DNA from 2 places in the Clostridium sp. CM036 genome. Region 1 is predicted to be linked to the other one. Evidence: a T-box and tRNA genes for the amino acid it is inferred to sense, from the RefSeq annotation. Region 1 holds a T-box; the other holds one or more tRNA genes.
The links. The T-box of region 1 lies ahead of ileS (isoleucine--tRNA ligase). A T-box ahead of a tRNA ligase gene usually reads a tRNA of that ligase, here a tRNA-Ile.
Positions count from the first base shown of each region.

Region 2: it has a tRNA-Ile gene. The T-box ahead of ileS (isoleucine--tRNA ligase) is inferred to sense a tRNA for this amino acid. The anticodon was not compared.

Region 1 is NZ_CM143652.1:2,553,641-2,561,672, reverse strand. Features, by position in the region: gene ACWJKE_RS12005 (type I glutamate--ammonia ligase) at 1-1,560, opposite strand, end outside; T-box leader at 2,119-2,337, shown strand; gene ileS (isoleucine--tRNA ligase) at 2,465-5,566, shown strand; gene ACWJKE_RS11995 (LacI family DNA-binding transcriptional regulator) at 5,788-6,786, shown strand; gene ACWJKE_RS11990 (AAA domain-containing protein) at 6,910-8,032, shown strand, end outside.
Region 2 is NZ_CM143652.1:3,000,443-3,008,474, reverse strand. Features, by position in the region: rRNA gene rrf (5S ribosomal RNA) at 1-84, opposite strand, end outside; rRNA gene ACWJKE_RS14195 (23S ribosomal RNA) at 174-3,099, opposite strand; rRNA gene ACWJKE_RS14190 (16S ribosomal RNA) at 3,392-4,909, opposite strand; tRNA gene ACWJKE_RS14185 (tRNA-Ala) at 5,596-5,671, opposite strand; tRNA gene ACWJKE_RS14180 (tRNA-Ile) at 5,677-5,753, opposite strand; rRNA gene rrf (5S ribosomal RNA) at 5,760-5,876, opposite strand; tRNA gene ACWJKE_RS14170 (tRNA-Asn) at 5,916-5,990, opposite strand; rRNA gene rrf (5S ribosomal RNA) at 5,996-6,112, opposite strand; rRNA gene ACWJKE_RS14160 (23S ribosomal RNA) at 6,202-8,032, opposite strand, start outside.

The DNA.
Region 1 (8,032 bases):
TATGCTAGTAGTAAATACATTGGAAGTCGTAAGAACCTTAAGCTTTTCAGGATATTCTTCTAATGTACGAACATTTTCATAAACAGTTTTTGGTGCTTTTCCAAAATATTTTGCGCGCTCTTCTTCTGTATAGAATTCGAATACATCTTCTTCACTTCTGTAAGCTCTATCTTTTTCTAAATAATCGCTGTCGTCTCCTGGTGCTTTAGATAATTCTTTCAAAAGGTCATCTTCAGATTTATTGTTTTCGATGGCATATACAATCCCATCGAGCATTGTCATATATAGGGTAGATAAAGCTAAATAGGCATTAGTATGTGGACATGGAGATCTAAGCTCAAATCTTGTAGCAAGTGGATTATCAAGGTCTCTTATTAAGGCTAAAAGTATAGATCTGTTTCTCGATGGAATATCTACACTGTGACCAAGTGAAGTTACTATGCAAATAGGAGCTTCAAAACCAACTTTTAATCTTCTTAAAGAATCATTTGTTGAAGAAACAAATGGATTTATTACTTCATAATTTTTAAGTACGCCCATCACGGAAGCATAACCTAAAGTGCTTAAAAAATGTTTTTTATTTGAATTGAATAAGTTAACTCTCTTTCCATTTTTTAATCTTACAGCGACTCCAACATGAATATGTTCACCGCTTCCAGCCACATCATGTACAGGTTTTGCTAAAAAATTAACATCTAGACCGTTAAGTCTGAAGGTTTCCTTTACTAAATTTCTGATAAATAGCTCATTATCTGCACATTGTAGAGCATTTGAAAACTTCCAATCTATTTCAAGTTGTTCCATAATATGTGTTAGAGTACCAGCTTCACCTATTTGAGCTTTTACCCCACCAACTTCTTTATGGCCCATTTCAGGTTCGAAACCATACTCTTCCATTAAAAGAAGTGTTTGCTCGAGAGCTGTTCGAACATTTCCTTTAGTTTTACTCCAATATTGCTCTTTTAGTACTTGCGAAGTAGATAGTTCTTCTATATCGGCCTTATCATTAGGTGTTTTTACCCAAAATTCTAACTCAGTAGCAGAAGTGAGCATTAGCTCATCAATATCTTTATATTCAAAATTAAAAGAAGTTAAAGATGATGGATTTTCTTTGAATAAATTAAGAAGGGTTGTTTTAAAGCATTCAACGGATCTTTTTAAGATTGATCTTGAATCTACTGGGAGATTATCATGTAATAATATACATGGAATTTTTAATGTACCTATAGGTAATGTTGTTTCAGGGTCAATGTTTTCATAATTGTAGTCGACGTACCAATTACAGTCAAAATCTGCTAGCATGTCTAATTTAGCATTGTTTAGAGTTGCAATACCTGGCAATACTACAGATGAACCATCAGTTTGAATAGCACCGTCCGCGAAGCCACTAATATCATTTAAGAATATTTTCATTGGAATTCTCTCGTCAGTGTCATTACCTGATAAGTCAATACCAACTAGTGAGACGAATTTCACCTCAGGGTGAGCAAGTAAAGTTTCTTTAATTTCTTTTTCAGAATGCTTTTCTTTAGGAATTACATAAATTAATTTTTTCAAAATAATATTCCTCCTTTAAAGTATATAAATTGCTTAAAAGCCACTAAAGTGACTTGATTAACCTTTTTAGAAATAGAATCATGATCTTAGCAGAATACTTGAATTGCCTGTAACAAGGCTACCACATATAGAAGTAGAGAGCTTTTCTTAGAAATACAACAAAATTTTATTTGTAAATAAAATGATTTTATTATGAAAATGCAAGTATGTCAATAAGAAAACATCACAAAACACAATAAATTATAAATCGATGGCGCTGATTTGCAAGTTATTACAAATGAAAAATCATTTATAAATTCAAATCATAACAAAGTTTATTTTTAACTAGTATTATATCACATACATCTATGAAAAGGTGATATTTAAATAATCAAGGTGTTATTGAAGGTTTGTAGAATAGTATTTCCAAAATATCAAGATATAGGATTTATAACACAAATTTTAAATTTTAGATATAGACCTCTTTTTTTTAAATACAATAGAATTTAAAAAGAATTTGACAATGAAAATTCATTATAATATAATGATAAGAAGTTCATAGTAATTATTGATTATGACTAATAAAAAGCTTTGATTAGGAAAAGTATTTAAGCAAGTAACTTACAGAGAATGGGGCAGGTTGAGAACCCATAGTGAAGGTTTAGAGAAAATCACCTAGGAGCTGAGAGCTGAATGTTTAGTAAGCTTATCCGTATTTCTGCGTTAAAGAATAAGGTATTATTGTACTTGAATTTATATGTATTATATAGGTGGTATAACGAATTTAACTTCGTCCTATTTAGGGTGGGGTTTTTTTATATTTAAAAATATTGTAGTACCACAGGTGATGATTTAACGATATTTCAGAAGGAAAGTTCCCCACATACAAATAGTAATTATTAAATAAAATAGGGAAAGGAGTTTTATTATGTATAAGAAAAATGATGCTTCAAAAAGTTTTATGGATATAGAAAAAGATGTGCTTAAGCTTTGGAAAGAAAAAGATATTATTCAAAAGAATTTTGATTTAAATGAGGAAGGAGAGTCCTTTACTTTTTATGATGGTCCACCAACGGCTAATGGAAAACCACATATCGGGCATGTTTTAACAAGAGTTATGAAGGATTTAATTCCAAGATATAAGGTAATGAAGGGATATAATGTTCTTAGAAAAGCTGGGTGGGATACCCACGGATTACCGGTAGAACTTGAAATAGAAAAAAAACTTGGAATTAATGGTAAGCCTGGAATAGAAACTTATGGTGTGGAAAAGTTTGTGAAAGAATGTAAGGACAGTGTTTTTAATTATGTAAATATGTGGGAAGAAATGTCGGATAGGGTAGGATACTGGGTAGATATGGAGAAGCCATATGTAACTTATCACAATGATTATATTGAATCGGTTTGGTGGGCATTAAAGCAAATGTGGGATAAGGATCTATTATACAAAGGTCATAAAGTAATGCCTTATTGTCCAAGATGTGGAACATCTTTATCATCTCATGAAGTGGCTCAAGGATATAAAGATGTAAAAGAAATGTCAGCATATGTGAAATTTAAAGTGAAGGGTGAAGAAAAATTTATACTTGTTTGGACTACAACTCCTTGGACACTTCCAAGTAATGTAGCACTTGCAGTAAACAAAAAATATGATTATGTTGAGGTAATCCAAGAAGGTGAGACTTTAATACTTTCGAGAGATTTATTAAGTAAACTCGTGGGAGAGTATGAGGTAGTACGTGAATTTAAAGGAGAAGCTCTAATAGGCCTTGAATATGAGCAAATGTTTAATTTCTATACTCCAAAAGAAAAAGCTTTCTATGTAGTACACGGAGATTTCGTAACACTCTCAGATGGTACAGGGATAGTCCATATTGCTCCGGCTTATGGTGAAGATGATAATTTGCTTGGTAAAAAATATGATTTACCACTTATTAATTTAGTTGATGTAGAAGGAAAATTTGTAGATTGCGTTGCTCCATGGAAGGGCATTTTTGTTAAAGAGGCTGATGCTAAAATATTAGAATACTTAAAAGAAAACAATATTTTATATAAAGCAGAGAAATTTGAACACTCATACCCACACTGTTGGAGATGTGATACACCACTTTTATATTATCCAAGAGAAAGTTGGTTTGTAAGAATGTCTTCAGTAAGGGACAAACTTATAGATAATAATAATAAAATTAATTGGATGCCAGATAACGTGCGAACAGGTAGAATGGGTAAATTCCTTGAAGGCGTTATAGATTGGAGTATAAGTAGATCTAGATATTGGGGGACTCCACTTCCAATTTGGGAATGTGAATGCGGTCATCGCGAACTTATTGGAAGTATAGCAGAACTTAATGAAAAGGGAATAGATGTGCCAGGAGGAATAGAGCTTCATAAACCATTTATAGATAAGGTAAATTTAAAATGTCCAAAATGTAGCAAATCTATGACTAGAGTAGAAGAAGTTATAGATTGTTGGTTTGACTCAGGATCAATGCCATTTGCGCAACATCACTATCCATTTGAAAATAAAGAAATATTTGAAGCTAATTTCCCAGCTCAATTTATTTCAGAAGCAGTAGATCAAACAAGAGGATGGTTCTATACGTTACTTGCGGTATCTACAGCTGTATTTGATACAAACCCATTTGAAAACTGTATTGTACTAGGGCATGTATTAGATAAAAACGGAATTAAAATGTCTAAGCATAAAGGGAATGTGCTAAGTCCATTTACAGTGCTAGAAAATCAAGGAGCAGATGCTCTAAGATGGTACTTTTATACTGCTAGTGCGCCATGGTTACCTTCAAGATTTTATGAAGGCGCGGTAATTGAAGCACAAAGGAAGTTCATAGGAACTCTTTGGAATGTATATTCATTCTATATTCTATATGCTGAAATAGATAATTTTGACCCAACTAAATATGATAGCTTTGAATCTGAGAATATTATGGACAAATGGATGATGTCAAAATTAAACACATTAGTTAAGAATATAGATGACCATTTGACAAATTATAGAATAACTCAAGGTGCTCTTGAACTCGAAGGTTTTGTAGATGAACTTTCTAATTGGTATGTAAGGCGCAATAGAGCAAGATACTGGGTAGAGTCACTTACAGATGATAAGATAGGCGCTTATATGACATTATATAGAGTTATCACAACTTTTGCCAAAATATCTGCTCCATTTATACCGTTTATAACAGAAGAGTTATATCAAAACTTAGTAGTTGCATTTGACAAAAGTGCACCAGAAAGTATTCACTTATGTGCATGGCCTGAATATAGAGAGGATCAAGTGGATAAAGTATTAGAAGAAGAAATGGATATGGCTTATAAGACTGTTAAATTAGGAAGAAGTGCACGAAATGCTGCTAATATAAAGAATAGACAGCCGCTTTCTAAAATGCTAGTTAGTTCTAAATCTCTTCCGGAATATTATGGAGATATAGTAAAAGAAGAACTTAATATTAAAGAAGTAGAGCTAGGAGCTGATATTTCTAAATATGTTAAATTTGAAATTAAACCAAATTTACCTGTGCTAGGTAAGCCATATGGTAAGCTAATACCAGGAATTAAGAAAGCAATAGGAGCTATGAACCAAATGGAGCTTGCTCAAACTATAAGTAACGGGAGCATAGTTACTATAAATGTAGCGGGAACAGAAATAGAACTCAATAGCGAGAAATTACTTGTTACAATGCAAGGGCTTGAAGGCTATGCATTTGCTGGGGAAGGTGAAATGGGAGTAGTCTTAATGACTAACATCACCGAAGAACTTAAAGAAGAAGGAAACGTACGTGAGATCTTAAGCAAGATTCAAAACATGAGAAAAGAAAGTGGTTTTGAAGTTGCTGATAAGATTAGAATTTACGTATCTGGAAATGAAATGCTTCAAAATGTAATTTCGAGATTTGAGGAACAAATCAAACGGGATACTTTATCTGTAGAAGTTGTATATAATGGTGAAAGAGAATATACGACGGTTAAGATAAATGGTGAAGATTTAAAACTAGATTTAGAAAAATTGTAATTAATGATTTAGAAAGTATGTGATATTAAGCACATACTTTCTTTTTTAGTAATAATAATGTGCGGGTACACTTTATGAGATATATTTATAAATATCATTGTAAACTTGATTTAATGGGAACACTATAACTATACTAATAGTAGCAAGTTCATATATAACTTGAAATGACAGGCTTTTATCAGTATAATGATAAGATAAGAAAATAGTAGGAGTTGAGAAATATGGCTGCGTCAATAAAAGATGTTGCAAGAGAAGCGGGAGTTTCTATTGCCACAGTATCCAGAGTTTTAAATGATATAGATGTGGTAAATGAAGACACTAAGAAAAAAGTAAATGATGCTATAAAAAAATTGTCGTATAGGCCTAATATAGTTGCAAGAAGCTTAAAAACTCAAAAATCTAGTACTATAGGGATAATTATACCGGATATATCAAATCAATTTTATCCTGAAATTGTTAGAGGCTGTGAGGATGTAGCTAATATTTATAAATACAACATTATGCTTTGCAACGCGGATTTAGACGTAGATAAAGAAATGGAATCTTTAAGAATACTTAAAGAGAAAATGATAGATGGGGTTATATACATGAGTAATTCCATAGAGAATAATGTTATAGGCTTAATAAAAGAGCTCGAAATGCCGACGGTTCTTGTAGAAACTACAGATGCTGGAGGAATATTACCTAGTGTTACTATTGATAATGTAAGGGCAGCGGCTGATGCGGTAAAATATTTGATAAATAAGGGCAATAAGAAAATTGCATATGTAGGTACTGATATAGAAAAAGTTAATGCGCTAGCTAAAAGGCACACTGGCTATATAAAAGGGCTTGAGGAAATGGGAATAACACTTGATAAAGAGCTAATTTATCTTGGCGGAGTTAAGGCTAGAGATGGGTACAAGGGGATTAATGCGATATTAGATAAAGGTGTCCAAATAGACGCAGTATTCTGTGCTAGTGATGAAATTGCTATGGGAGTAATAAATGCATTAAGAGATAAATCTATTAAAGTTCCGGAGGACATAGATGTTATGGGCTTTGATGATATTTATTCAGCTTCAATATTCTATCCTAAATTGACTACAGTGGCTCAACCAATGTATGACATGGGATCTGTAAGTATGAGAATGCTTATAAAAGCTATAAATAATTTAGAAGTTGAGGAAAAACATTTTGTATTACCATATAGAATAGTGGAGAGAGATTCCTGTAAATAAATATAAGTCTTATTAAAACAAAATAAGTTTTAATAAGACTTTTTACATTATTTTCATGAGCCTTGAATATACAATTAGGTGATTTTATAAATGTCAAATTAACAAGTTGGAGGTAACGAAGTTTTGAATATTAATAATAAAGTAGAAAAAATATTTTCATATTTACTAAGTATAAAAAATATGAATCAAAAAACTATAAGAAATATTAATGAATATGAAAATGTACATTGGCAAAAGGAACTCCAAAATATTAGTGGGTGCACTTTTAATGTTGATGAAAATAAGGATTATTGGTTAACTATAGATGAGAGAGCAGGAAAATTATACGCTCAGTTTCAGAAAACATATTTAAAACTAGAAAAAAACAGTGAAGATTTAGAGGTGATTTGGTCAAATGGGCTTTTAACTTGGGAAAAAGAGGGCAAAAAAGTAGTCCATCCTATTTTTACGACTAAAATAGAAATAAAGCTTGATTCAATGAAAAAAATATTTACCCTAAAACCATATAATAACCAAACCAATGTGGAGCTTGAATTTTTAAATGAATACCTCGAAGTAAACTTAGACAGTTTACTAAGCATTCGCAATAAAGCAAAAGATATGGCTCTGGATGTAAGAAATATTGAAATGGCTTCGAAAATATTCGAAGAGATAGCTATGCTTTTAAAAGCTCACAGGTCGGGTTTTTATATTGAGGAGCTAAGCGGTGAATCAGATATAAAGATTCAAAGTAACATGCAATTTTACAATGCCCCATGCATCATACTTCGTAAGGTTGACACAAGACTTTGGAATATGGAACTAAATGATGTATTAACGCAAATAAGAGCGGGATTTCCTATTCCTAAAACTATAGAAGCTTTAGTTTCGGAGGAAGATATGGTGCAAGATATCGAGGAACTTAAAGAGTGGACGGAAGTGGGACAAGATGTATTATTTCCTTTGCCTGCAAATCAGGAGCAAATGGAAATAACTAAGAGACTCGCTGAAAACTTTGGCATTGTTGTACAGGGACCGCCAGGTACTGGTAAAAGCCATTCTATAGCTAATTTAATATGCCATCTTTTGGCACATGGCAAGAGGGTACTAGTGACAAGCCAAACAGATAGAGCATTAAGGGTTTTGTCTAATAAAATCCCCGAAGAAGTTAGGGCATTATGTATAAGTATATTGGGAAATGATACGAAATCACTAGAAGAATTGGACGAGTCTGTTAGAAAAATAACTGAAAATTTATCAATGGATA
Region 2 (8,032 bases), 450 kb from region 1:
CCCTGCAGTACCATCGGCGCATTGAAGCTTAACCTTCGTGTTCGGTATGGGAACGGGTGTTACCTTCATGCCATAATCACTAGATTGAGAAAATAAATATTCTCTCAAAATTGCACAGTGAACTAGTCTTCTCGCTTACGCTTGAAGTATCGCTTTATTTCTAATTATATATTTAGGTCAAGCCCTCGACTTATTAGTATTAGTCAGCTGAACATGTTACCATGCTTACACCTCTAACCTATCAACCTGGTGGTCTTCCAGGAGTCTTACTAACACCGCACTTACGTGCGAGTTATGGGAAATCTCATCTCAGGGTGGGCTTCACGCTTAGATGCTTTCAGCGTTTATCCCTTCCAAACATAGCTACCCAGCGATGCCACTGGCGTGACAACTGGTGCACCAGAGGTTTGTCCATCCCGGTCCTCTCGTACTAAGGACAGCTCCCTTCAAATTTCCTACGCCCGCGACGGATAGGGACCGAACTGTCTCACGACGTTCTGAACCCAGCTCGCGTGCCGCTTTAATGGGCGAACAGCCCAACCCTTGGGACCTACTTCAGCCCCAGGATGCGACGAGCCGACATCGAGGTGCCAAACCTCCCCGTCGATGTGGACTCTTGGGGGAGATCAGCCTGTTATCCCCGAGGTAGCTTTTATCCGTTGAGCGATGGCCCTCCCACGAGGTACCACCGGATCACTAAGCCCGACTTTCGTCCCTGCTCCACTTGTAAGTGTCGCAGTCAGGCTCCCTTCTGCCTTTGCACTCTTCGCGCGATTTCCAACCGCGCTGAGGGAACCTTTGGGCGCCTCCGTTACTTTTTTGGAGGCGACCGCCCCAGTCAAACTGCCCACCTAACAATGTCCTGTGACCAGATTCATGGCCTCCAGTTAGAACCTCAGTACTGTCAGGGTGGTATCCCAAGGATGACTCCACACAGGCTGACGCCCATGTTTCTCAGTCTCCCACCTATCCTGTACAGACAATACCGAAATTCAATGCTAAGCTACAGTAAAGCTCTACGGGGTCTTTCCGTCCAATCGCGGGTAGCAAGCATCTTCACTTGCACTACAATTTCGCCGGATGTGTTGTTGAGACAGTGCCCAAATCATTACGCCATTCGTGCGGGTCGGAACTTACCCGACAAGGAATTTCGCTACCTTAGGACCGTTATAGTTACGGCCGCCGTTTACTGGGGCTTAAGTTCATACCTTCGCTTGCGCTAAGTAATCCCCTTAACCTTCCAGCACCGGGCAGGCGTCAGCCCCTATACATCAGCTTTCGCTTTAGCAGAGACCTGTGTTTTTGCTAAACAGTTGCTTGGGCCTATTCTCTGCGACCTACTTACGTAGGCACCCCTTCTCCCGAAGTTACGGGGTCAATTTGCCGAGTTCCTTAACAACAATTCTTCCGATGGTCTTAGGATTCTCTCCTCACCTACCTGTGTCGGTTTGCGGTACGGGCACCAATATCCTCGATAGAGACTTTTCTTGGCAGCGTGGAATCAGATACTTCGGGAATAAATTCCCTTCCCCATCACATCTCAGCGTTAAGAGCAAACGGATTTGCCTGCTTGCTCCGCCTAAATGCTTAGACACACATCCAATAGTGTGCACATCTTATCCTCCTGCGTCATCCCATTTCTAATAACGTCCATTGGTGGTATCGGAATATCAACCGATTGTCCATCACCTACGCCTTTCGGCCTCGGCTTAGGTCCCGACTAACCCTGAGAGGACGAGCCTTCCTCAGGAAACCTTAGGTTTTCGACCGTTAAGATTCTCACTTAACTCTCGCTACTCATGCCAACATTCTCACTTCTGTACCGTCCACCACTCCTTACGGTATGACTTCAGCCAGTACAGAAAGCTCCTCTACCGCGTACACAATTGTGTACACCCATAGCTTCGGTGGTAAGTTTTAGCCCCGGACATCTTCGGCGCAGGATCTCTTGACTAGTGAGCTATTACGCACTCTTTAAATGAGTGGCTGCTTCTGAGCCAACATCCTAGTTGTCTTAGAAATCCCACATCCTTTTCCACTTAACTTACACTTTGGGACCTTAGCTGATGGTCTGGGCTGTTTCCCTTTTGACTACGGATCTTATCATTCGCAGTCTGACTGCCGAAATAAAAGTATATGGCATTCGGAGTTTGATAGGGTTCAGTAACTGTTGTCAGCCCCTAGCCCATTCAGTGCTCTACCTCCATTACTCAATTAATCGACGCTAGCCCTAAAGCTATTTCGAGGAGAACCAGCTATCTCCGAGTTCGATTGGAATTTCTCCGCTATCCACAGCTCATCCCATGGTTTTTCAACACCAACGTGGTTCGGACCTCCACGGAATTTTACTTCCGCTTCATCCTGGCCATGGATAGGTCACCCGGTTTCGGGTCTACGACATGCAACTATGCGCCCTATTCAGACTTGGTTTCCCTTCGGCTCCGTACCTTAAGTACTTAACCTTGCTACATATCGTAACTCGTTGGCTCGTTCTACAAAAAGCACGCCGTCACACATATAAAGTGCTTCGACCGGTTGTAGGCACACGGTTTCAGGTTCTATTTCACTCCCCTTCCGGGGTTCTTTTCACCTTTCCCTCACGGTACTTCTTCACTATCGGTCACTAGGTAGTATTTAGCCTTGGGAGGTGGTCCTCCCAGCTTCCCACAAGGTTTCACGTGTCTCGTGGTACTCTGGATTAGATCTGACTGTTTTTCCTTTTCATTTACAGGCCTATTACCTTCTGCGGAGCAGCTTTCCAGCTATCTTCAATTAAGGAATTGCAGTATTTATGATCTATCCTCAACCCCCAGATCAAAGACCTGGGTTTGGGCTCTTTCCCTTTCGCTCGCCGCTACTTAGGAAATCGATGTTTCTTTCTCTTCCTCCGGGTACTTAGATGTTTCAGTTCCCCGGGTCTACCTCTGCATACCTATTTATTCAGTATGCAGTACATAGTTGTTACTATGTGGGTTCCCCCATTCGGAAATCTTTGGATCACAGGCTATTTGCGCCTACCCAAAGCTTATCGCAGCTTAACGCGTCCTTCTTCGGCTCCTAGTGCCAAGGCATTCGCCATGCGCCCTTTGTAGCTTGACCTTGATTCTGTCTATTTACATAGACGGTTATATTAATTTTGCGAAATTGTATTAAATCAATTTATAAACTACTTGCGTAGTTTTAATTTTTTTAAAACAACTTTTTTCACTGTGCAATTTTCAAAGAACATTTTAAGAAAAACTATTTATTATCTAACTCCTAAGAGTTAGATAAAATTAGTCTCTCAAAATTAAACAGAGAACTAGGTACGATTAATTACAATAGATATTTTTGAAGAATAAATTAATATTCTTCTATTGCATCGACCGAAGTCAATACATCTACTCCCTAGAAAGGAGGTGATCCAGCCGCAGGTTCTCCTACGGCTACCTTGTTACGACTTCACCCCAATCATCAATCCCACCTTCGGCCGCTGGCTCCTTACGGTTACCTCACGGACTTCGGGTGTTACCAACTCTCATGGTGTGACGGGCGGTGTGTACAAGGCCCGGGAACGTATTCACCGCGACATGCTGATTCGCGATTACTAGCAACTCCGGCTTCATGTAGGCGAGTTGCAGCCTACAATCCGAACTGGGATGAGTTTTTGAGTTTGGCTCCACCTTGCGGTCTTGCATCTCTTTGTACTCACCATTGTAGCACGTGTGTAGCCCTAGACATAAGGGGCATGATGATTTGACGTCATCCCCACCTTCCTCCCGGTTAACCCGGGCAGTCTCACTAGAGTGCTCAACTTAATGGTAGCAACTAATGATAAGGGTTGCGCTCGTTGCGGGACTTAACCCAACATCTCACGACACGAGCTGACGACAACCATGCACCACCTGTCACCCTGTCCCGAAGGACTTCGCCCATCTCTGGGTTATGCAGGGGATGTCAAGTCTAGGTAAGGTTCTTCGCGTTGCTTCGAATTAAACCACATGCTCCGCTGCTTGTGCGGGCCCCCGTCAATTCCTTTGAGTTTTAATCTTGCGATCGTACTCCCCAGGCGGAATACTTAATGTGTTAACGGCGGCACCGAGGTTCGACCCCCGACACCTAGTATTCATCGTTTACGGCGTGGACTACCAGGGTATCTAATCCTGTTTGCTCCCCACGCTTTCATGCCTCAGCGTCAGTTACAGTCCAGTAAGTCGCCTTCGCCACTGGTGTTCTTCCTAATCTCTACGCATTTCACCGCTACACTAGGAATTCCACTTACCTCTCCTGCACTCTAGACACCCAGTTTCAAATGCAGCACCCAAGTTAAGCTCGGGTATTTCACATCTGACTTAAATGTCCGCCTACGCATCCTTTACGCCCAGTAAATCCGGACAACGCTTGCCACCTACGTATTACCGCGGCTGCTGGCACGTAGTTAGCCGTGGCTTCCTCCTCTGGTACCGTCATTATCGTCCCAGAAGACAGAACTTTACAACCCGAAGGCCTTCATCATTCACGCGGCGTTGCTGCGTCAGGGTTTCCCCCATTGCGCAATATTCCCCACTGCTGCCTCCCGTAGGAGTCTGGACCGTGTCTCAGTTCCAATGTGGCCGATCACCCTCTCAGGTCGGCTACGCATCGTCGCCTTGGTGAGCCGTTACCTCACCAACTAGCTAATGCGCCGCGGGTCCATCTCAAAGTGGAATTTTCCGAAGAAAAATCCTTTGATGTTTCGATCATGCGACCAAAACATATTATGCGGTATTAATCTCCCTTTCGGGAGGCTATTCCCCTCTTTGAGGCAGGTTACCCACGTGTTACTCACCCGTCCGCCGCTAATCCACCCCGAAAGGTTTCATCGCTCGACTTGCATGTGTTAGGCACGCCGCCAGCGTTCGTCCTGAGCCAGGATCAAACTCTCAATTTAAAAGTTTACACTTTTTTAGTTGAAATGATTAATCTGCGACAACTGTTAAGTTGTTACGCAAGCTCATTACATACTTTTAGTCTTACGACTAAATTTTACTTTATACTAAAGTAATTAACTGGTTTAGCGAAATATTATTTCGCTATCTTTACCTATTTCTCTGTTTAATTTTCAAAGACCAATTTGCTTTGTCATCATGTGACGACTTCTACTATTCTACTAGGTATTTCTTGTTTTGTCAACAACTTTTTAAAAATTATTTTCATTTGAAAATATATTAAATAGTTATCAACAGTTAGCTTATCGTGCCACTTGTTTGTGACGACAAGGAATATTGTATCATAATAATAAAGTTGTATATTTGTTTTTTTTGTTATATATCCACGTTATTCTCCATTTACTCATTCTTTCATTATAATCCTTTGTTTTATATATATTGACACGCATGGTCAAGTATATAAGAAATTGTTTGTATTTAAGCATTTTATTTATTTATTTATAAACGTTATTAAGAATTTTTATATTATAGAATTTCTAACAACATTAATAATCCACTTAAATCATCTCCTGCGGAGCTGCAATCTTGGAATAAAATCAACCGCTGCACAGGAGATGATTTAACCCAGTTTTTTTACTAACAACTTATTTATCTCCACAAAAAAAACAGCCCATATTGGACTGTTCTTTGGTGGAGATAAAGGGAATCGAACCCTTGACCCCCTGCGTGCAAGGCAGGTGCTCTCCCAGCTGAGCTATATCCCCACATATGGTGGACCTTCAGGGACTCGAACCCCGGACCGACCGGTTATGAGCCGGTAGCTCTAACCAGCTGAGCTAAAGATCCATATTTACCTGGCGACAACCTACTCTTCCACAAGGTCACCCCTGCAGTACCATCGGCGCATTGAAGCTTAACCTTCGTGTTCGGTATGGGAACGGGTGTTACCTTCATGCCATAATCACCAGATTTATTAATATCCGTCATATGTTATTATATTTTAAAAAATGGCTCCGCGAAAAGGATTTGAACCTTCAACCTATCGGTTAACAGCCGAGTGCTCCACCGTTGAGCTATCGCGGAACATTACCTAGCGACAACCTACTCTTCCACAAGGTCACCCCTGCAGTACCATCGGCGCATTGAAGCTTAACCTTCGTGTTCGGTATGGGAACGGGTGTTACCTTCATGCCATAATCACTAGATTGAGAAAATAAATATTCTCTCAAAATTGCACAGTGAACTAGTCTTCTCGCTTACGCTTGAAGTATCGCTTTATTTCTAATTATATATTTAGGTCAAGCCCTCGACTTATTAGTATTAGTCAGCTGAACATGTTACCATGCTTACACCTCTAACCTATCAACCTGGTGGTCTTCCAGGAGTCTTACTAACACCGCACTTACGTGCGAGTTATGGGAAATCTCATCTCAGGGTGGGCTTCACGCTTAGATGCTTTCAGCGTTTATCCCTTCCAAACATAGCTACCCAGCGATGCCACTGGCGTGACAACTGGTGCACCAGAGGTTTGTCCATCCCGGTCCTCTCGTACTAAGGACAGCTCCCTTCAAATTTCCTACGCCCGCGACGGATAGGGACCGAACTGTCTCACGACGTTCTGAACCCAGCTCGCGTGCCGCTTTAATGGGCGAACAGCCCAACCCTTGGGACCTACTTCAGCCCCAGGATGCGACGAGCCGACATCGAGGTGCCAAACCTCCCCGTCGATGTGGACTCTTGGGGGAGATCAGCCTGTTATCCCCGAGGTAGCTTTTATCCGTTGAGCGATGGCCCTCCCACGAGGTACCACCGGATCACTAAGCCCGACTTTCGTCCCTGCTCCACTTGTAAGTGTCGCAGTCAGGCTCCCTTCTGCCTTTGCACTCTTCGCGCGATTTCCAACCGCGCTGAGGGAACCTTTGGGCGCCTCCGTTACTTTTTTGGAGGCGACCGCCCCAGTCAAACTGCCCACCTAACAATGTCCTGTGACCAGATTCATGGCCTCCAGTTAGAACCTCAGTACTGTCAGGGTGGTATCCCAAGGATGACTCCACACAGGCTGACGCCCATGTTTCTCAGTCTCCCACCTATCCTGTACAGACAATACCGAAATTCAATGCTAAGCTACAGTAAAGCTCTACGGGGTCTTTCCGTCCAATCGCGGGTAGCAAGCATCTTCACTTGCACTACAATTTCGCCGGATGTGTTGTTGAGACAGTGCCCAAATCATTACGCCATTCGTGCGGGTCGGAACTTACCCGACAAGGAATTTCGCTACCTTAGGACCGTTATAGTTACGGCCGCCGTTTACTGGGGCTTAAGTTCATACCTTCGCTTGCGCTAAGTAATCCCCTTAACCTTCCAGCACCGGGCAGGCGTCAGCCCCTATACATCAGCTTTCGCTTTAGCAGAGACCTGTGTTTTTGCTAAACAGTTGCTTGGGCCTATTCTCTGCGACCTACTTACGTAGGCACCCCTTCTCCCGAAGTTACGGGGTCAATTTGCCGAGTTCCTTAACAACAATTCTTCCGATGGTCTTAGGATTCTCTCCTCACCTACCTGTGTCGGTTTGCGGTACGGGCACCAATATCCTCGATAGAGACTTTTCTTGGCAGCGTGGAATCAGATACTTCGGGAATAAATTCCCTTCCCCATCACATCTCAGCGTTAAGAGCAAACGGATTTGCCTGCTTGCTCCGCCTAAATGCTTAGACACACATCCAATAGTGTGCACATCTTATCCTCCTGCGTCATCCCATTTCTAATAACGTCCATTGGTGGTATCGGAATATCAACCGATTGTCCATCACCTACGCCTTTCGGCCTCGGCTTAGGTCCCGACTAACCCTGAGAGGACGAGCCTTCCTCAGGAAACCTTAGGTTTTCGACCGTTAAGATTCTCACTTAACTCTCGCTACTCATGCCAACATTCTCACTTCTGTACCGTCCACCACTCCTTACGGTATGACTTCAGCCAGTACAGAAAGCTCCTCTACCGCGTACACAATTGTGTACACCCATAGCTTCGGTGGTAAGTTTTAGCCCCGGACATCTTCGGCGCAGGATCTCTTGACTAGTGAGCTATTACGCACTCTTTAAATGAGTGGCTGCTTCTGAGCCAACAT